DNA from 2 places in the Salinispora goodfellowii genome. Region 1 is predicted to be linked to the other one. Evidence: riboswitches for the same ligand, from Rfam matches in the RefSeq annotation. Region 1 holds a riboswitch; the other holds the start of a gene.
The links. Region 1 has a riboswitch for thiamine pyrophosphate ahead of T398_RS22720 (ECF transporter S component). Riboswitches for the same ligand answer to the same signal wherever they lie in the genome.

Region 1 (9,958 bases):
ACCGTGAGCGCGGTGCCGGCCAGTATCGCCGCACCGGCGATCAGGAGACCGTCGGCGCGGCCGAAGTGTTGGCGGCGGGCCGTCGATCGGGGGGTCGTGGCGTCAAAGCCCCGCGCGTCCATCGCCACCGCGAGTCGGGTCCCGCGGCGGATCGCACCGACCAGCAGCGTGAACGCGGTTGACCCGAAGAGCCGCAGCCGGGCCAGCGGGTTACGGCCGGCGTCAACGCCCCGGGCCCGCCGCGCCATGCTGATCATTTGCCACTCCTGGGCGAGCAACGGCACCAACCGGAACGCCGCCAGCGCCCCGTAGGCGAAGCGGGCGGGCAGCTTGGCATTTTGCACCAGCGCGTCGGCCAGGTCGGTCGGGTCGGTGGTTGCCACCACGATCAATCCCGGCAGGGCCACCGCGAACATGCGTAACACCAGACCGAGCGCGGTGATCAGCACGCCGGAGGTGATCAGGAACGGGCCGGCCTCGGCGAGGACTCGTCCGGAGCGCTCGGCGGCGAAGAGCACCAGCGTGCCGAGGACGCCCACCGCGCCGACCAGCAGCGGCACGGCCCGGCGGGCGAGCACCCGGAGCCGTACGCCGAACAGCGGCAGCAGGGCCAGCTCGAAGGCGATGGCGATGGCCGGTGCCACCGGGTCGAGGGTGGCGATCAGGATGACCGAGCAGAGCAGCGCCGCCGCCAGCTTCGCCACCGGGTTGCGCCGGGCCAGCGGGGCGTCTGGTCCGGTCACCGGTTCGAGGTTGATCACGGCGCGTGCCGCGGATGGTCGAGCCGTACCTGGCGGTCGGCGAGCGCGGCGATGAACTCCGGGTCGTGGGTCACCGTGACCAGCCCGTGCCCGTTGTCGCGCAGCTCGGCGAAGAGCTCCACCAGTTCCCGCCAGGTCCGCCGGTCCTGGCCGAAGGTGGGCTCGTCGCAGACGAGCAGGCGGGGCGCGGTGGCCAGGGCCGTCGCCACGCTCAGCCGCCGCGCCTCGCCACCGGAGAGGGTGTACGGGTTGGCCTCGGCGAGCGCCGTCAGGCGGAGCCGGTCGAGCAGCGCGTCCACGGTGGCGCGGACCTGCGCCTCGGTCCGGCCGGTGCGGCGTGGACCCAGCGCCAGCTCGTCGGCGACGGTGGCGGTGACGAACTGGTGTTCCGGATCCTGGAAGACCGAACCGATCCGATGCACCAGCGCCGGCGCCCGCCATCGGTGCGGCGGGGTGCGGGCGTCCCCGCCGGCCAGCTCCGTGGTCGCGGTGACCCGGCCCGCCGCCGGTGCGAGCAGCCCACCCAGCAGGAGGGCCAGGGTGGACTTCCCGGCCCCGTTGGGTCCGTGCACGGCGAGCGCCTCGCCGGCCCGTACGGTGAGGGAGACGCTGGCCAGCCGGGGCGGCAGGGCGAGCTCGTCAGCGGTGAGTAACGCCTCACCGGCGCTGGTGGTGGCCGGCCGCGACGGCACCGGATGGCCCGGCACCCAAACCCCCTCGGCGGCGAGCGCCGCGCCGTGCGCGGCGAAGACCGCCTGCGGGGTGCCGTCGACGTGGACGCCGCCGCCGGGGGCCAGCACGACCACCCGGTCGACCAGCGGCAGCGCCTCGGCGAGCCGGTGCTCGACGAGGAACAGGGTGGTGTCGGCATCGAGCGCCGTGGCGACCGCGTCGCGGATCAGCGCCGCACCGGCCGGGTCCAGGTTAGCGGTCGGCTCGTCGAGCAGCAGCAGGCGCGGGCGGAGCGCGAGCACCCCGGCGAGGGCGAGGCGCTGCTGTTCACCACCGGAGAGGGCGGCGGTCGGCCGGTCCCGGCCGTAGCGGAAACCGACCCGGCGCAGGGCCTCGTCCACCCGGGGCCAGATCTGCTCCGCGGGTAGCCCGCGGTTCTCGGGGCCGAAGGCGACGTCGTCGCCGCAGCGCGCCATCACCAGCTGGGTCTCCGGGTCCTGGAAGAGCAGGCCGACCTCTTCGCGGGCCGTGCGTGGGTCCCGGCCGTCGACCTCGACCGTGCCCTCCTGCTCGCCGGAGTCCTCGGGGAGCAGCCCGGCCAGCGCGGCGAGCAGGGTGCTCTTACCCGCCCCGGAGGCCCCCAACAGAAGGACCCGTTCGCCGTGCTCGATCCGCAGGTCGAGCCCGCGTACGGCCCACCGCTTCCGCCCCGCGTGCCGCCACCCGAAGCCCCGCAACCGGACCGCGCTCACCGGCGTCGCCCCGGAGTCGGATGCTGACCTGCGGACGGCGGCCCCAACCTCTGGATCGGCACGCTCAGATGGTGGTGCGTTCGCGGCCGGCGGGGAACAGGTCCAGTACGCCCGTCCGGGCCAGGGCCCGGGTCAGGTTCTCGGCGCCGAACCCGGCGATGGCGGTGGCGCTGGCGATCGTCAGCAGCGCGTATGGGATCCGGTAGCCGCCCAGCGCGTACTCGCTGTTCCAGACGAAGAAGTCGAAGAGGGCCGCGCCGAGGCCGGTCAGCGCACCCGCGAGCAGTGCCGTGGGCAGCCGGAAGGAGCGGTAGCGGAAGGCGGCGAAGGCCAGCTCGGCGCCGATCCCCTGGGCCAGGCCCTGGAGGATGGTGATGCTGCCCCACTCGTTGCCGAGCAGGGTGGACACGATCGCGGCCACCATTTCGCAGAAGAGCGCCGCGCCGGGGCGGCGGATCACCAGTCCGCCGAGCACCGCCGGGATCAGCCAGACGCCGTACATGATGGCCTGGGCCGGCGGGAAGAAGGCGAACACCGGGGTGGCGACGTTCCAGAGCAGCCCCCAGGCCCAGAAGATGACGCCGAAGGTGACGGCGATGACAGCGGCGACGACCACATCGACGGTGCGCCAGCGGTTGGTTGTTGTTGTGACTTTGCTCATCGGTCTTTCCCTGTCTGATCCGGGAGACCAGGGGAGGGCACGTCCATTCCGGCCCGGCCGGACGATGGCGCGACTGGAGGCCGACCGAACTCCCTGCGCTGGCATTACCCAGATCAGGTGCGAGGGTCTGTGGGACGTTGCCCACACTCTCAGCGCTGTGCGCTCCCCTGTCGGAGGTGAAAATGTGTAGTCGACGCTAGCACCTCCGAAGATTTTTCAACAAAGTGACATCGGTGCAGCTCGACCGGGGTTCTTTCGGCCGGTTCCCGGTAGGCTGCCGATCATGCGTGTCGATGTCCGCGGTTTTACCTTCGATGTCCACGTCGGTGGCCCGGCGGCCGGCCCGCCGGTGCTTCTGTTGCACGGCTTCCCCCAGCACAGTGGGGAGTGGGCCGACGTGGTGTCGCTCCTGCACGCCGCCGGGTTGCGCACGTACGCACTCGATCAGCGCGGCTACTCGCCCGGTGCCCGGCCGGCGGCGGTCTCCGCGTACCGCCTCGGTGAGCTGGTCGGCGACGCGGTGGCGGTGCTGGACCACCTCGGCGTCGCCGCCGCGCACGTGGTCGGGCATGACTGGGGCGCGGTGGTCAGCTGGGCCCTCGCCGCCGGGCATCCGGCGCGGGTGCGCTCGCTGACCGCGGTCTCCGTGCCGCACCCGGGGGCCATGGCCCACGCCCTGCGCACCGACCGGTCACAGCGGGCCCGCTCGGCGTACATGCGGCTGTTTCGGCGGGAAGGTACGGCGGAGGCGGTGTTGCTGGCGGTGCGGGCTACCGCGCTGCGCCGGATGCTGGCCGGTGTCGGCGACGCCGCCCGGATGGCCGCGTACGTCGAACCGATGCGCGCTCCGGGTGCGTTGAGTGCCGCCCTGAACTGGTACCGGGCGATGTCCTCGGGGGACCTAGCGGCCGTGGGTCCGGTGTCGGTGCCGACGACGTACGTCTGGAGCGACCGGGACATCGCGATCGGCCGCACCGCCGCCGCGGCCTGCGCCGCCCACGTGACCGGGGATTACCGCTTCGTCGAGCTGGTCGGGGTGAGCCACTGGATTCCGGACCGGGCGCCAGCGCCGCTCGCGGACGCGATCGTGGCCCGGGTCCGGGACCCGAGGTGAGCCTCAGGTGGGGGTGGTGTGCTCGCCGGCGTGGCTGACCGCGTCCGCCACGATGTGCGCGACGTGTTCGTCAACCAGCGTGTAGGCGATCTCCCGTCCGCGCCGGGAACCCCGCACCACTCCGGCGCCGCGGAGCACCCGCAGGTGCTGGGAGACCAGCGGCTGCGCGGCACCGAGCTGGTCAACCAATTCGTGTACGCACCGTTCGCCGTCGGCGAGTTGGCTGACGATGGCCAGCCGGATCGGGGCGGAGAGGGCGCGCAGCAGCTCGCTCGCCCCCTCGTAGGCGTCGTAGCCGGACTCGCTGCTCACAGGGGTAACGGTAACCAATCCCAGGGGCGCGCCGTTGGTCAGGACCGGCTCAGCACCACCTCGTGCGGCTCTACAGCCGACGGTTGCGCCGCGGGGACCCGTCGTCGTCGTAGCGTCCGCCAGCCCACGCGGCCGAGCGCCACCACCGCGAACGAGGCGATCGCCATCAGCACCACCGATGCGCCGGGGGCGGTGTCGGCGTTGGCCGCCACGTACACGCCCGATCCGGCGGCGAAGAGCCCGAGCGCCATGGCGGCCGTCATCGTGCTGCGGAACCCGCGGGTGACCTGCTGGGCGGCGGCGACCGGCACCACCATCAGGGCGCTGATCAGCAGGACGCCGACCGCGCGCATCGCGATGGTCACGGTGACCGCCGTGGCGACCGCGAGGAGCAGGTTGAGGGCGCGGACGGGCAGCCCGGAGACCCGGGCGTACTCCTCGTCGTGGCAGATCGCGAAGAGCGCCGGGCGCAACGCCAGCATGGTGACCAGGATCGCCGCGCCGAGCACCACGATCGTGGTCAGGTCGGTGGGGCTGATCGTGGAGAGCGAGCCGAAGAGGTACGAGTTGAGGCTCGCGCTGGTGCTGTCGGAGAGCCCGACGAGCATCACGCCGCCGGCGATGCCCCCGTAGAAGAGCAGGGCGAGCGCCAGGTCACCGGAGGTGCGACCGCGGGCCCGGACCAACTCGACGGTGATCGCGCCGAGGCTGGCGACGATCACCGCCACCAGGACCGGAGAGCGGTTGAGTAGCAGGCCGGCGCCGACGCCGGTGAGCGCCATGTGCCCGACGCCGTCACCGATCAGGGCCAGCCGTCGCTGTACCAGGTAGATGCCGAGCGCCGGGGCGGCCAGGCCGATGACCAACGCGCCGACCAGCGCACGCTGCATGTACGGGTACTGGAAGAGTTCCATCTCACGCGCTCCAGAGACCGGCGGGTTCGTTGGGACCGTGCGGGTGCACGTGGTCGTGGTCCGGGTCGGCATGGTGGCCGGCCGGTTCGGGCACCGGGCCGTCGTGCGCGATCCCCCCGGCGTGCACGACGACGGCCCGGGAGATCAACGGCCGCAGCGGCCCCAGCTCGTGCGCGACCAGCAGGACGGTGCCACCGCCGGCGACGAAATCCTGGAGCGCTCCGGCGAACGCCTCCTGGCTCGTCGCGTCGACCCCGGCGGTCGGTTCGTCGAGGACCAGCAGCTCCGGCTCGCCGGCCAGGGCCCGGGCGATGAGGACGCGCTGCTGCTGGCCGCCGGAGAGGGTCGAGACCGGGTCCCCGGTCCGGTCGGCGAGATCGACCGCCGCCAGGGCGGTCTCCACCGCCCTCCGGTCCGCGCGGCCGGGGGGCCGCAGGATGCCGCGGCGGGCCAGCCGCCCCGCCGCGACCACCTCGCGGACGGTGGCGGGTACGCCTCCGCCCGCGCCGAGGCGTTGCGGGACGTACCCGATGCGGTGCCACTGACGGAATCGCCGCGCCGGCTGGTCGAAGAGCGCGACCGAGCCGGCGCTGAGCGGGACGAGCCCGAGTACGGCTCGGGTCAGGGTGGACTTGCCGGAGCCGTTGGCGCCGAGCACGGCCACCACCTCGCCGGCGGTCACGGTCAGCGAGACGTCTCGCAGCACGGCCCGGCCCTCGTAGCCGATCGCCGCCCGCGTGACGGTGATGACGGGTGCGCTCATGCGCAGTCCAGCGCGGTTCGTAGCGCCGCGAGGTTGGCCCGCATCACCGAGAAGTAGTCCCCGTTGTTGTCGGCGGCGAGCCCCTCGAGCGGGTCGAGCACCGCGGTCTCGGCCCCGACCTGGGCCGCGATGGTCTCGGCGACCTTCGGGCTGACCAGCGTCTCGAAGAAGATCGTGGTGGCCTGGTGCTCCTTCGCCTCTTCGATCACCTCGGCCAGCCGCTGCGGCGACGGCTCGTGCTCCGGGCTCAGCCCGGTGACGCCGATCTGCTCCAGCTGGTAACGCGTGGTCAGGTAGCCGAAGGCGGTGTGGCTGACCACGATCTCCCGCCGCTGGCAGGTCTCCAAGCCGGCGGTGTACGCCGCGTCGAGCTGCTCCAGCTGGCCGCGGAGGTCGGACGCGCGGGCGGTGTAGTCGGCGGCGTGCGCGGGGTCGGCCTGGGCGAGCCGGTCGGCGAGCTGGTCGCCGACGGTGGCGAGCCGGGTGGGGTCCAGCCACAGGTGTGGATCTTTGCTGCCGGCCTCGGCCGCGTGGTCCGGGTCCGTCGGCGTCTCGGCGCCACCCTCGTCCTCGGGTCCGGCTTCGCCTTCGTGTCCGTGCTCGTCCTCGTGTCCGGCTTCGCCTTCGCCTTCGTGTCCGTGGTCGTGGCCGTCGGCGGTGGCGGCGAGCAGCGGCTCGACGGTGGTGACATCGAACGCCCGGTCGGCGGCGTTCTGCTGCACGGCCTCGTCGACCTGCGGCTGGAAGCCCTTGAGGTAGACGATCAGCTCGGCCCCGGCCACCTCCCCGACCTGGCTCGGGCTCAACTCGACGTCGTGCGGCTCGGCGCCGGGCTTGACCAGGTTACTGACGGTTACCGCGTCGCCGCCGATCTGCTGGGTCAGGAACTGGAGTGGGTAGAACGCGGCGACTACCTCAACCCGCTCCGGGTCGGCATCGGCCGGCTTGTCGGAGCAGGCGGCGGCGCCGAGGGCGAGCAGGACGGCGGAGGTGGCGGCCAGGGCGCGTGGAGCATGGCGGTTGTTCATGCGGGCAACTGTCCGCAACAATGATAATGATTGTCAAAAACGCATGAGTGCATGTCAGAGGAGCTTGACCAGCCCGGCGGTGATCAGCAGCGTCAGCACCAGGAGCCGGACCACCCGCAGCCGCGTCGGCTGGCTCGCCCCCGTGGTGACCACCAGCGCGGCCACGACCGCCGCGAGGGCGAGGGTGAGTAGCCCGCCGATCACCCCCGGAGTGAAGAGTGCGACCAGCACCACCACCAGGGTGACCAGGAAGACTGCCGTCGGGTTTGCCCGGGCCAACCGGCTCGCTAACCGGTGCTGCGTACGCTGCATCCCACAGACTCTACGAGGAGGTAGCCGGTGTTGGTCACCAACCGGTTCGTGGTCGAGCCCGATGTCGTCGCCGACTTCACCGCACGGGCGCACGGCGCGCTCGCGGCGCTCGCGGCCCGCCCCGGATATCTGCGTGGGCAACTCGTCCGCGCGCTGGACGACCCGCGCCACTGGTGCCTGCTCACCGAGTGGGAGTCGGTCGGCACCTACCGGCGAGCGCTCGGCGGTTTCGATGTCAAGGTCACCGCGGTTCCGCTGCTCGCCGAGTCGGTCGACGAACCGTCGGCCTACGAGGCCCTCGCCACCGCCGCGCCCGGCGCCGACGTGGTCGTGGCGACGAGCGATCGGGCGGCCGATCCGTACCGGTGAGCGATACGCACTACATTGAGCCCATGACCGCTCCCGGACCGGCCGCTCCCGCACCGCACCCGTCGGTGCCCGGCCCGCAAGACGGCGCCGCACCCCCCGCCGGGCCGGGGCCGGCAGACGGCGCCGCACCCGCCGCCGGGCCGGGGCCGGCAGACGGCGCCGCACCCCCCGCCGTGCCCGGATCGCCCTCCGGGCCGCCCTTCGGACCGCCCTCCGGGCCGGGAGTGCCGAATCCGCCCGCCGGCCCCGGCGTCGCGCCGCCGTTCGCGGCACCGCCGGTCGAGGGCCGTCGTACCCGACTCTGGCTGGGACTCGGTGCCGGGGCGCTCGCCCTGGCGCTCTGCTGCGGCGGCGGGGGCGCGGCGGTGCTCGGGCTCCTGGTGGCCGGTGTGCAGGCGATCGATGAGCAGGGGCGAGCGGCCTCCACCGACTACTACCAGGCGTTGGTGGAACAGGAGTACGGCGCCGCCTACGACCAACTCTGTCCACAGGCACGACAGCAGATGTCGCGGCGGGAGTTCGAACGGCGGGCCGCCAGCGCGCCGCAGGTGACCTCGTTCCAGGTCGGCGAGGTCGACCAGAACGACCTGACCGTGTCGGTGGACGTCACCCTCAGGGGCGGCGACCGGGAAAGCCAACGGGTGGACCTCGAGCAGAACCAGCAGACCGGTCAACTGGAGGTGTGCGGGGTCAGCTGAACCGCTCCCGGTATTCTCCTGGGCTCAGGACGTCGCCGGTCGTACCGTTGTCCCGAGCCTCGCTCCATCCCGTACTGTCCCCGCCGACCGCCAGCCGGCGTAGGAGGAAAAATGCCTGCAGACCGTATCGACGCCGTTGTCAGCCTCGCCAAGCGTCGGGGTTTCGTCTTCCCGTCCAGCGAGATCTATGGGGGTACCCGTTCGGCGTGGGACTACGGCCCGCTCGGGGTGGAGCTGAAGGAGAACGTCCGCCGGCAGTGGTGGCGGAGCATGGTCCAGCAGCGCGACGACGTGGTGGGCCTCGACTCCGCGGTGATCCTGGCCCGGGACGTCTGGGCCGCCTCCGGCCACCTGGACGCGTTCGTGGACCCGCTGACCGAGTGCCAGTCCTGCCACAAGCGGTTCCGGGCCGACCACCTGGCGGAGGCGTACGAGGCCAAGCACGGTCGTCCGCCGGCCTCGTTGACCGAGCTGAACTGCCCGAACTGCGGAAACAAGGGCACCTTCACCGAGCCGCGGATGTTCAACGGTCTGATGAAGACCCACCTGGGCCCGGTGGAGAGCGACGAGGGTCTGCACTACCTGCGACCGGAGACCGCGCAGGGCATCTTCGTCAACTACAAGAACGTCGAGACGGTGGCGCGGAAGAAGCCGCCGTTCGGCATCGCCCAGACCGGCAAGTCCTTCCGCAACGAGATCACCCCGGGGAACTTCATCTTCCGGACCCGTGAGTTCGAGCAGATGGAGATGGAGTTCTTCGTCGAACCGGGCACCGACGAGGGCTGGCACGAGTACTGGCTAGCCGAGCGCTGGAACTGGTACCTCGACCTCGGCCTCAGCGAGGGCAACCTGCGTCGCTACGAGCACCCGCAGGAGAAGCTCTCCCACTACTCGAAGCGTACCGTCGACATCGAGTACCGGTTCCAGTTCGGTGGCACCGAGTTCGCGGAGTTGGAGGGCATCGCCAACCGCACCGACTTCGACCTTGCCACGCACAGCAAGCACTCCGGGGTCGACCTGTCCTACTTCGACCAGGCCAAGGGCGAGCGCTGGGTCCCGTACGTGATCGAGCCGGCGGCCGGCCTCACCCGTGCGGTGCTGGCGTTCCTGCTCGAGGCGTACGACGAGGACGAGGCGCCGAACACCAAGGGCGGCGTGGACAAGCGTACGGTGATGCGCTTCGACCCGCGGCTCGCCCCGGTGAAGGTGGCGGTGCTGCCGCTGTCCCGCAACGAGGCGCTCTCGCCGAAGGCCCGGAAGCTCGCCGCTGACCTGCGTAAGCGCTGGGTGGTGGAGTTCGACGACTCGCAGGCCATCGGTCGCCGTTACCGCCGGCAGGACGAGATCGGCACCCCGTTCTGTGTGACGGTCGACTTCGACACCCTCGACGACGACGCGGTGACCGTGCGCAACCGGGACACGATGGCCCAGGAGCGGATTGCCCTGGACCAGGTCGAGCGGTACCTGATCGAGCGCCTCCCCGGCTGCTGAGCCGCGGGCGGCTCCTCCCTCCGCCGGCAGGCCAGTGGAGGGAGGACCAGGGCCTCCTTACACTGGAGTGGTGACCACGACGAAGGCCGTCCCGCCCCGCCCGCTGACCAT
Region 2 (9,958 bases), on a different contig from region 1:
CCGCAGGACGCCCAGCTGGCAGCGGACCTGGCGCTGCCGATCGAGGAGCTGGACCTCACCGTCCGCTCCTACAACTGCCTCAAGCGCGAGGGCATCAACACCGTTGGTGAGCTCATCGGGCGTACCGAGGCTGACCTCCTCGACATCCGTAACTTCGGCCAGAAGTCGATCGACGAGGTCAAGATGAAGCTCGCCGGGATGGGCTTGGGGCTGAAGGACTCGGCTCCGAACTTCGACCCGGCGAACGTCGTGGACGCCTTCGGTGAGGCCGACTACGACACCGAGGACTACCGCGAGACTGAGCAGCTGTAAGCGCGGCTGAGGATTGACGAGGAGCACCGAGAATGCCCACGCCCACCAAGGGTGCCCGCCTCGGCGGCAGCCCGGCGCACGAGCGGTTGATGCTGGCCAACCTGGCCATGTCGCTGTTCCAGCACGGCAAGATTCAGACCACCGAGACCAAGGCCCGGCGGCTGCGCCCGCTCGCGGAGCAGTTGATCACCAAGGCGAAGCGCGGTGACCTGGCCGCCCGGCGTCGGGTGCTCGGGGTCGTCAAGGACAAGGACGTGGTCTACACCCTGTTCGACCAGATCGCGCCCCGGTACGCCAACCGCAACGGTGGCTACACCCGGATCGTGAAGACCGGTCCGCGTAAGGGTGACGCCGCCCCGATGGCGATCATCGAGCTGGTCGAGGAGCTGGCGGTCGCGCAGCCGAAGGCGAACAAGAAGACCGCCGCCCGCAAGGCCGCGCAGCAGGACAAGGTCGAGGCGCTCGCCCCGGCCGCGGAGGCCCCGGCGCCGACCAGCGGCGACCAGGACGCCGAGGCGCCCGTCTCGGTCTCGGGGGACACCGCTGCGGCCCGTGCAGACAGCGACCTCGCTGTCGAGGAGAACAACGAGCAGAACAACGAGCAGAACAAGGCCTGATCGGCCAGGCTCCCGTCGGGCCCGACACCCATCCGGGTGTCGGGCCCGACGCGCGGAAGGGGACACGAGTGCAGGAGCGCACCCGGGTACGGCTGGATGTCTCGTACGACGGAACCGACTTCTCCGGCTGGGCGGTCCAGCCGCAGCGGCGTACGGTCGCTGGTGCCCTCGTGGCCGCGCTTGACCTGGTGCTCGGTGCCGGCGCGGCGACCGGGCTGACCGTCGCCGGCCGGACCGACGCCGGCGTGCACGCCACCGGGCAGGTCTGCCACGTCGACCTGCGGACCGATCTGTGGCACCAGCATGAGACCACCCTGCTGCGGCGGCTGGCCCGGCTGCTCCCCGCCGACGTCCGGGTACGGGCGATGACGGGCGCGCCGGCCGAATTCGACGCCCGCTTCTCGGCGACCTTCCGGCGGTACGAGTACCGGGTCACGGACGTGCCCTGGGGGGCCGAGCCGTTGCGGCGCCACGACACCCTGGCCTGGCCGAGCCGGCTCGACCTGGCGGCGCTGAACACGGCCGCCGACGGGCTGGTGGGGGAGCACGACTTCGCCGCGTACTGCCGGCGGAAGGAGAACGCGACGACGCTGCGGGAGGTGACCCGGCTGGACTGGCGGAGTGCCCCGGACGGGATTCTCGTGGCGACCGTGCAGGCTGACGCCTTCTGCCAGGCGATGGTGCGCAGTCTGGTCGGTGCGATGCTGGCCGTCGGGGATGGCCGCCGCCCCGCTGACTGGCCGGCCGGGCTGCTCGCCCGTCGGGAGCGCGCCAGCGAGGTGAACGTCGCCCCGGCACACGGCTTGACCCTGGTCGAGGTGGGCTACCCGGACGACCCCGCCGAGTACGGCCGGCGGGCCACCCGGACCCGCCGGTTGCGGGTGCCGCCGCCGGCCTGGGGCGGGGCGTCGGCGGGGCCGGTGCGAGAATCATCGGTGTGACCGGCGACCACTACTTCACTGCTGAACCGGCGACCGCCGCCCAACCCCGGGAGGTGGTCTTCTCCGCGGCCGGCCGCGACTACACCCTGGCCTCCGCCGGCGGTGTCTTCTCCGCCGGGCGACTCGACCCGGGTACGGCGGTGTTGCTGCGGAAGGCCGAGCTACCGGAACCGGAGAGCACCGGTCACCTGCTCGACCTCGGTTGCGGCTTCGGACCGATCACCTGTGTGCTCGCCACCTCGGTGCCGTCGGCCACCGTCTGGGCCGTGGATGTCAACGAGCGGGCTCGGGAGCTGACCACGGCCAACGCCGCGCGGGTCGGGGCGGCGGCCCGGGTCCGGGTTTCCCCGCCGGACGCGGTGCCAGCGGCGGTGACGTTCGATCAGATCTGGTCGAATCCGCCGATCCGGATCGGCAAGCACGAGCTGCACCAGCTCCTGCTGCGCTGGCTGCCCCGGCTGGCGCCGGGCGGGGTGGCCTGGCTGGTTGTCGCCCGGCACCTTGGTGGTGACTCGTTACACCGCTGGCTGTCCGAGCGGGGCTGGCAGGTGGCGCGGCCGGCGAGCCAGAAGGGCTACCGGGTGCTGCGGGTGACCCGGTAACCGGGTTGGTCCGGTAGCGCGCGCTGGTCCGGTAAAACGGGTTGGCCCGGCCGGGTCGGCCCGGCAGGATGCCAACGTGGGTTACGTGGATGTGGCAGCCGTTGGGCACTGGCTGCCCGACGGGCGGCAGCTCTTCGGCGATGTGTCGTTCCGGGTCGCGGACGGGGCCAAGATCGCCCTGGTCGGGCCGAACGGCGCGGGCAAGACGACGCTGCTGCGTATGGTCGCCGGCGACCTGCCGGTGCAGCGCGGCGTGGTCACCCGGGCCGGCGGGCTGGGCGTGATGCGTCAGTTCATCGGGATGATCGGCGACGAGTCAACCCTCGCCGACCTGGCCCTATCCCTCGCCCCGCCCCGGCTACGCGAGGCGGGTGAGCGGGTCGCCGGAACGGAGTCGGCGATGCGGGCGGCTGAGGTGCGTGGCAAGTACAGCACCGCCGCCGGCAAAGCCCAACTCGCGTACGCGGACGCGCTCGCCGCCTGGGGGGAGGCGGGCGGGTACGACGCGGAGGTGCTCTTCGACACGGTGACCACGATCGTGCTCGACCTGCCGTGGGATACGGCGCGGCACCGTCCGGTCCGGACGCTCTCGGGCGGCCAGCAGAAGCGCTTCGCCCTGGAGTTGCTCCTGCGTGGTCCGGAAGAGGTGCTCCTGCTCGACGAGCCGGACAACTTCCTCGACGTGCCCGGGAAGCGCTGGTTGGAGGCGCGGCTGCGGGAGTCCGGCAAGTCGGTGCTGTACGTCTCGCACGACCGGGAACTGCTGGCCCGCACCGCGGACCGGGTGGTGGCGGTCGAGGGTGGTGGCGCGTGGGTACACCCGGGTGGCTTCGCCAGCTGGCACGAGGCCCGCGTCGCCCGGCACGACCGTCTCGACGAGCAGCGTCGGCGGTGGGACGAGGAACACCAGAAGCTGCGGGAACTGGTGCTGATGTACAAGCAGAAGGCCGCGTACAACTCGGGTATGGCCTCCCGCTACCAGGCCGCCCAGACCCGGTTGCGGAAGTTCGAGGAGGCCGGGCCGCCGCCCGTACCCCCGAAGGAGCAGGACATCCGGATGCGGCTGGCCGGCGGCCGCACCGGCAAGCGTGCCCTGAGCTGCGAGCAGGTGGCGCTCGACGGCCTGACCTACCCCTTTGACCTGGAGCTCTGGTATGGCGACCGGCTCGCCGTGCTCGGTGCCAACGGGACCGGGAAGTCGCACTTCCTCCGCCTGATCGCCCGGGGCGGAACCGACCCCGATCCGGTGAATCTGCCGGTTGACGGCGGCGCGGGACTCGCACCCGTCGGGCATGACGGGGCGGCCCGCCTCGGTGCCCGGGTCCGGCCCGGCCACTTCTCCCAGACCCACGACCGGCCGGAGCTGATGGAGCGGACGCTGGTCGACATCCTCTGGCGGGGCGACGAGCACCGCGCCGGAATGGATCGACATTCGGCGATGGCGGCGCTGTCCCGGTACGAGCTGGCCGGGCAGGGGGACCAGCGGTTCGGCACTCTCTCCGGCGGCCAGCAGGCTCGGTTCCTGGTGCTGCTGCTGGAGCTGTCCGGGGCGACCCTGCTGCTGCTTGACGAGCCGACGGACAACCTGGACCTGGCCTCGGCCGAGGCGCTCGAAGCGGGGTTGGCCGCGTTCGCGGGGACGGTGGTGGCGGTGACCCATGATCGATGGTTCACCCGTTCCTTCGATCGATTCTTGCTGTTCCAAGGGGACGGCGAGGTGGTGGAGGTCGCCGAGCCGGTCTGGGAGGTGGCCTGAGCGCGGGCGGCATAGGGTGGATTTCGTGACTGAGATGACGTACCGCCGGTTGGGCGACTCCGGGCTCGTGGTGTCCGCGGTCGGCGTCGGCTGCAACAACTTTGGCCGCCGGGTCGACCTGGACGGGACCCGGGCGGTGGTGGCGGCCGCCCTCGACTCCGGGATCAACTTCTTCGACACCGCCGACATCTATGGTGCTCCGCCGGGTGGCTCCGAGGAACTCCTCGGCCAGGTGTTCAAGGGGCGCCGGGACGATGTGGTGATCGCCACCAAGTTCGGCATGGACATGGACGGCCACAACGGGCCGGACTACGGCGCCCGCGGTGCCCGGCGCTATGTGATGCGGGCGGTGGAGGCTTCGCTGCGGCGGCTGCAGACCGACCACATTGACCTGTACCAGCTGCACCAGCCGGACCCGGGCACTCCGATCGACGAGACGCTCGCCGCACTGGACGATCTGGTCACCGCCGGCAAGGTGCGGTACCTGGGCAACTCCAACTTCGACGGCTGGCAGATCGCCGACGCGGACTGGACCGCCAGCTCGCGCGGGTCGACCCGGTTCATCTCCGCCCAGAACCACTACTCGTTGCTCGAACGGGGCGTCGAGGCCGAGGTTGTCCCGGCGTGTGCGCGGTTCGGGCTGGGCCTGCTGCCCTTCTTTCCCCTCGCCAACGGACTGCTCACCGGCAAGTACCAGCGCGGCGCGGCGGCGCCGTCGGGCACTCGCCTCGCCGGTGGCGGCCGGTACGCGGCCCGGCTGGCCGCCGCCGAGTGGGACACCATCGAGGCGCTCGAGGCATACGCGGCCGAGCGCGGGCTCAGCCTGCTTCAGGTCGCCATCGGCGGGCTCGCCGCCCAGCCCGCGGTGGCCTCGGTGATCGCCGGTGCCACCAAGCCTGACCAGGTGCGGGCCAACGCGGCGGCGGGCTCCTGGTCACCCGATGCCGACGATCTGGCCGCCCTGCGGGCGGTACTCGACAGCTAGCGAGGGGAGAATCTCGGCCTCCCATCGTCTCGACGGTGGGAGGCCGATTCGTGTCCGGTCCGGCTCCGGCAGCGGCCGGTCCGCACACCCGCGTCGAGGACGCCGTCTTGGCAGCCACACGGCGCCTGCCGTACGGTGGTGGGTAGGAACCCACGGGAGCCCGGTAAACCGGGCTGAGAGGGGGGCTGAGAGCCCCCGACCGTTGAACCTGATCCGGATAGTGCCGGCGCAGGGAGGAGAGTTGCCGTGTCGTCCCTTGGGCGTCTACATCTGATTACCGACACTCGACCTGGGCACAACCCGCTCACCGTGGTGCGGGCCGCCCTGGCGGTGGCTCGCGCCGAACTGGTCGTCCAGGTCCGCGTGACCGACGACGCGACCGACCGGCAGGCGTACGACCTGGCCCGCCAGGTGACCGCGCTCTGCGCCCCGTACGGTGCGACCTGCCTGGTGAATGACCGGCTACACGTGGCTCTGGCGGTTGGTGCTGCCGGTGGGCACGTGGGCGTCGAGGACCTGCCGGTCGGGGCGGCCCGCGTGGTGCTCGGCTCCGCCGCTGTCCTCGGCGCCACCGCCCGGTACGCGGACACCGCCGTCGAGGCGGTCGCCGCCGGGGCCAGCTACCTCGGGGTCGGGCCGGTCCGCCCCAGCACCTCAAAGGACGGCCTGCCGCCCCCGATCGGCGTGGCGGGGGTACGAGCGGTTTCCGCCGCGGTCAGCGTGCCGGTGATCGCCATCGGGGCGGTGACCGCGGCGGACGTGCCCGCCCTGCGGGCCGCGGGCGCGTACGGAGTGGCGGTGATCGGCGCGCTCTCGCGCGCCGCCGACCCTGCCCGGACCACCACCGAACTGATGGCGGCACTGACATGGTGAGCAGACTCCCCGGCACCCCCCGGGGCGGCAACCGGAACTCGCTGTCCACCCCCGACGTCGCGGTGGTCGGGGCCGGGCCGATCGGCTTGGCCATCGCCTGGCGGTGCGCGGCCCACGGGCTGCGGGTCGTCGTACACGACCCGGATCCCGGCTCGGGTGCGGTGCACGCCGCGGCGGGGATGCTCGCGCCCGTCGCCGAGGCGTACTTCGGGGAGCACGAGCTGACCGGACTGCTCACCGAGTCGGCGGCGCGCTGGCCGGCGTTCGCCGCCGAGCTGGCCGCCGCCTCCGGCACCGACGTCGGCTACCGCAGCGAGGGCACCCTGATGGTCGGGCTCACCACCGACGATCTCGCGGTGGCCCGCCGGCTCTGGGCGTACCAGCAGGGGCTGGGGCTGCCGGTCACCCCACTGCGCCCCTCCGAGCTTCGAGACCGGGAGCCGGCGCTGTCACCCCGGCTGCGGGGTGGCGCCTACGCCGGCACCGATCACCAGGTGGACCCGCGGCGGCTGGTGTCGGCGTTGCGCACCGCCACCGAGCGGGCCGGGGGAGTGCTGGTGCCGACGCCGGTCCAGCGGTTGACCGAGGTGACCGCGGGGACCACGGTGGTCGCGGCCGGCTGCGGCTCCGCCGCGCTGACCGGGTTGCCGGTCCGCCCGGTCAAGGGCCAGGTGCTTCGGCTCCGTGCTCCCGGTGCGCCGGGCTTCCAGCACGTGATCCGGGGCTTCGCCGACGGGGAGCAGGTCTATCTCGTCCCGCGGCCGGACGGGGAGGTCGTGGTCGGGGCGACCTCGGAGGAGCGCACCGACACCATGGTGACCAGCGGTGCGGTGTTGCGGTTACTCCGGGCCGCCACCGAACTGGTACCCGAGGTGGCTGAGTACGAGCTGGTCGAGGCGGTCGCCGGGCTCCGTCCGGGCAGCCCCGACAACGCGCCGATCCTTGGCCCGCTCCCGGGCCGGCCGGGGGTGCTCGCCGCGACCGGGCACCACCGGCACGGGGTGGTGCTCACCCCGGTGACCGCCGACCTGATCGCCGACCTGATCACCACCGGTACGCCGGATCCGCTACTCGCCGCCTTCACCCCGGAGCGCCTCGGTCCGGGGCTGTCCCGTCCACCCGCCACCGCTGACCCGGCGTGCGGATCCGCCGTGTCCCGGCCGACCCCACTGGAGGAGTCGTGGAACTGATGGTGAACGGCCTTGGGCGCAGCCTGCCCACCGGCTCCACGCTCGCGGACCTGGTCCGAGCGGTGACCGAACAGGAGCGTGGTCTGGCGGTCGCCGTCAACGGCGAGGTCGTGCCCCGGGGCGGCTGGCCGGTCACCCTGCTGTGCGAGGGCGACCGGGTCGAGGTGCTCAGCGCCGCGCAGGGCGGGTGAGCGGGGTGACCTTCGAACTGGGTGGGGTACCGATCCCGTCGCGACTGGTCCTCGGCACCGGCGGGGCCGCCAACCTCACCGTCCTGGAAGAGGCGATCCGAGCCTCCGGCACCGGACTGGTCACGGTGGCGCTGCGCCGGGTGGACACCACCGGGGGCCCTTCGGGTGGCCTACTGGACCTGGTCGACCGGTGCGGGGTCCGGCTGCTGCCCAACACCGCTGGCTGCTACACGGCGGGTGAGGCGGTGAAGGTGGCCCAGCTGGCCCGGGAGGCGTTCGAGACCGACTGGGTGAAGCTTGAGGTGATCGGCGACGAACGTACTCTGCTGCCCGACGGCGTGGAGCTGTTGCGGGCCGCGGAGGAGTTGGTCGCCGACGGGTTCACCGTGCTGCCGTACACCTCGGACGACCCGATTCTGGCGCGTCGGCTCGCCGATGTCGGCTGCGCGGCGGTGATGCCGGCGGGTTCTCCGATCGGGTCGGGGCTCGGGGTGTCGAACCCGCACCACATCCGGCTCATCCGGCAGAGCGTGGCGGTGCCGGTGATCCTGGACGCGGGGATCGGCACCGCCTCCGATGCGGCGCTCGCCATGGAACTGGGCTGCGACGCGGTGCTGCTGGCCAGCGCGGTGACCCGGGCCGCCGATCCGGTGGCGATGGCGACAGCGATGCGGTACGCGGTCGAATCCGGCCGGCTCGCGTACCAGGCGGGCCGGATACCGCGCCGCTTCCACGCCCTCGCCTCGACTCCGGACGATGGGCGGCCGGAGCTGTGACCGGGCTTACCGGCCTGGTGGTGCTCACCGATCGCTGGGTGGCCCGGCGACCGCTCGTCGAGGTTGTCGCCGCGGCGGTGGCCGGCGGTACGCGCTGGGTGGTGCTGCGGGAGCGGGACCTTCCCCGGGCCGAGCGCGTCGCCCTCGCCGATGACCTGCGTCAGGTCCTCACCCCGGTCGGCGGTACGTTGGTCGTTGCCGGCCCGGACCCGCTCGGCGGCGACGCGGTGCACCTGCCGGCGGCTGGTCCGTACCCGCCGCCGCGACTCGGGCTGATCGGCCGTTCCTGCCACGACGAGGCGGAACTGGGCCGGCTCACGGTTGAGGACTATGCCACTCTCTCCCCCGTCTATCCGACGCCGACGAAGCCCGGCTACGGCCCACCGCTGCTTCCGTCCGGGTTGGCAGGCTTGATCAAGGCCAGTCCAGTCCCGGTGGTGGCGCTGGGCGGGATCGAGACGTCCGGGCAGGTGCGCGACTGTGTGCGGGCGGGAGCCGCCGGGGTGGCGGTCCTGGGTGCGATCATGCGGGCCGAGGACCCGGGCGCCGTAGCCGCCGCCCTTCAGGGAGCCTTCGACGCCGTCGCCCGGGTAGGCATGCGATGACACCCCGTACCGTCCTCACCATCGCTGGCTCGGACTCCGGCGGGGGTGCCGGCATCCAGGCCGACCTGAAGGTCTTCGCGGCGCTGGGGGCGTACGGCACCAGCGTCGTCACCTCCGTCACCGCGCAGAATACCTGCGGTGTTGATGCCGTGCTGTCGTTGCCCCCGCAGACCGTCACCGACCAACTGGAGAGCGTGCTCACCGACTTCACGGTGCGGGCGGTGAAGACCGGCACGCTCGGTAGCCCGGCGATCGCCGACGCGGTCGCTGTTGCGGCGGGGGAGGGCCGACTGCCGCACCTCGTCGTCGACCCGGTGCTGGTGTCGACCAGTGGACGTCGGCTGGGAACGGTCGCGGCGGTGGAGCGGTTGCTGCCGTTCGCCCGGGTGGCGACGCCGAATCGGGCGGAGGCCGCGGCCCTCACCGGCGGCCGGGTGGAGACGGTCGAGGAGATGGTCGTCGCCGCGAAGGCACTGGCCGCCGGCGGACCGGAGTATGTCGTGGTCACCGGCGGGGACACCGACGGTGAGGAAGCGGCGGTGGACGTGCTCCACGGCGAGGACGGCACCATCCAGTTCCGCGCGGCCCGGGTGTCGACCCGGCACAACCACGGCACCGGGTGCTCGTTCTCGGCGGCCGTCGCCGGCCGGCTGGCGTTCGGTGATTCGGTGCCGACAGCCGTCGCGGCGGCCAAGGAATATGTGACCCGGGCGCTGATCGGCGCTCGGGGCTGGGAGTTGGGCGCGGGACGCGGACCACTCGATCACTTCAGCTGGTCCGTCTGACCTATAGGGAGGCTGTCATGCAGAAACGTCGCAAGGTCTACGTCGAGGGATCGCGGCCGGACATCCAGGTGCCCTTCGCCGAGGTCGACCTCGCCGGAGACAACCCGCCCGTCCGGCTCTACGACACCTCGGGACCGGGCTCCGACCCGGAGGCGGGGCTAGCGCCGATGCGCGGCAAGTGGATCGCGTCGCGGGGGGACGTCGCCCCGGTCCGCGGGGCTGGTACCCCGTTGGCGGGGGTGGACGGCCAGCGGCCGACCCAGCTGGCGTACGCCCGGGCCGGGGTGGTGACGCCGGAGATGGAGTTCGTGGCGATCCGGGAGGG

Region 2: another riboswitch for thiamine pyrophosphate. It lies ahead of T398_RS06025 (thiamine phosphate synthase); the one in region 1 lies ahead of T398_RS22720 (ECF transporter S component).

What each region holds. Positions count from the first base shown of each region.
Region 1 covers NZ_JCANTD010000034.1:29,248-39,205, forward strand. The annotation lists gene T398_RS22710 (energy-coupling factor transporter transmembrane component T family protein) at 1-761, opposite strand, end outside; gene T398_RS22715 (ABC transporter ATP-binding protein) at 758-2,185, opposite strand; gene T398_RS22720 (ECF transporter S component) at 2,250-2,846, opposite strand; TPP riboswitch at 2,919-3,025, opposite strand; gene T398_RS22725 (alpha/beta fold hydrolase) at 3,130-3,960, shown strand; gene T398_RS22730 (ArsR/SmtB family transcription factor) at 3,964-4,272, opposite strand; gene T398_RS22735 (metal ABC transporter permease) at 4,311-5,186, opposite strand; gene T398_RS22740 (metal ABC transporter ATP-binding protein) at 5,188-5,949, opposite strand; gene T398_RS22745 (metal ABC transporter substrate-binding protein) at 5,946-6,977, opposite strand; gene T398_RS22750 (hypothetical protein) at 7,032-7,289, opposite strand; gene T398_RS22755 (antibiotic biosynthesis monooxygenase family protein) at 7,317-7,658, shown strand; gene T398_RS22760 (Rv0361 family membrane protein) at 7,883-8,356, shown strand; gene T398_RS22765 (glycine--tRNA ligase) at 8,468-9,847, shown strand; gene dusB (tRNA dihydrouridine synthase DusB) at 9,915-9,958, shown strand, end outside.
Region 2 covers NZ_JCANTD010000003.1:262,846-272,803, reverse strand. The annotation lists gene T398_RS06055 (DNA-directed RNA polymerase subunit alpha) at 1-312, shown strand, start outside; gene rplQ (50S ribosomal protein L17) at 345-929, shown strand; gene truA (tRNA pseudouridine(38-40) synthase TruA) at 998-1,870, shown strand; gene T398_RS06040 (class I SAM-dependent methyltransferase) at 1,867-2,472, shown strand; gene T398_RS06035 (ATP-binding cassette domain-containing protein) at 2,549-4,228, shown strand; gene T398_RS06030 (aldo/keto reductase) at 4,245-5,213, shown strand; TPP riboswitch at 5,356-5,465, shown strand; gene T398_RS06025 (thiamine phosphate synthase) at 5,460-6,086, shown strand; gene thiO (glycine oxidase ThiO) at 6,080-7,276, shown strand; gene thiS (sulfur carrier protein ThiS) at 7,267-7,467, shown strand; gene T398_RS06010 (thiazole synthase) at 7,464-8,243, shown strand; gene T398_RS06005 (thiamine phosphate synthase) at 8,240-8,848, shown strand; gene thiD (bifunctional hydroxymethylpyrimidine kinase/phosphomethylpyrimidine kinase) at 8,845-9,633, shown strand; gene thiC (phosphomethylpyrimidine synthase ThiC) at 9,651-9,958, shown strand, end outside.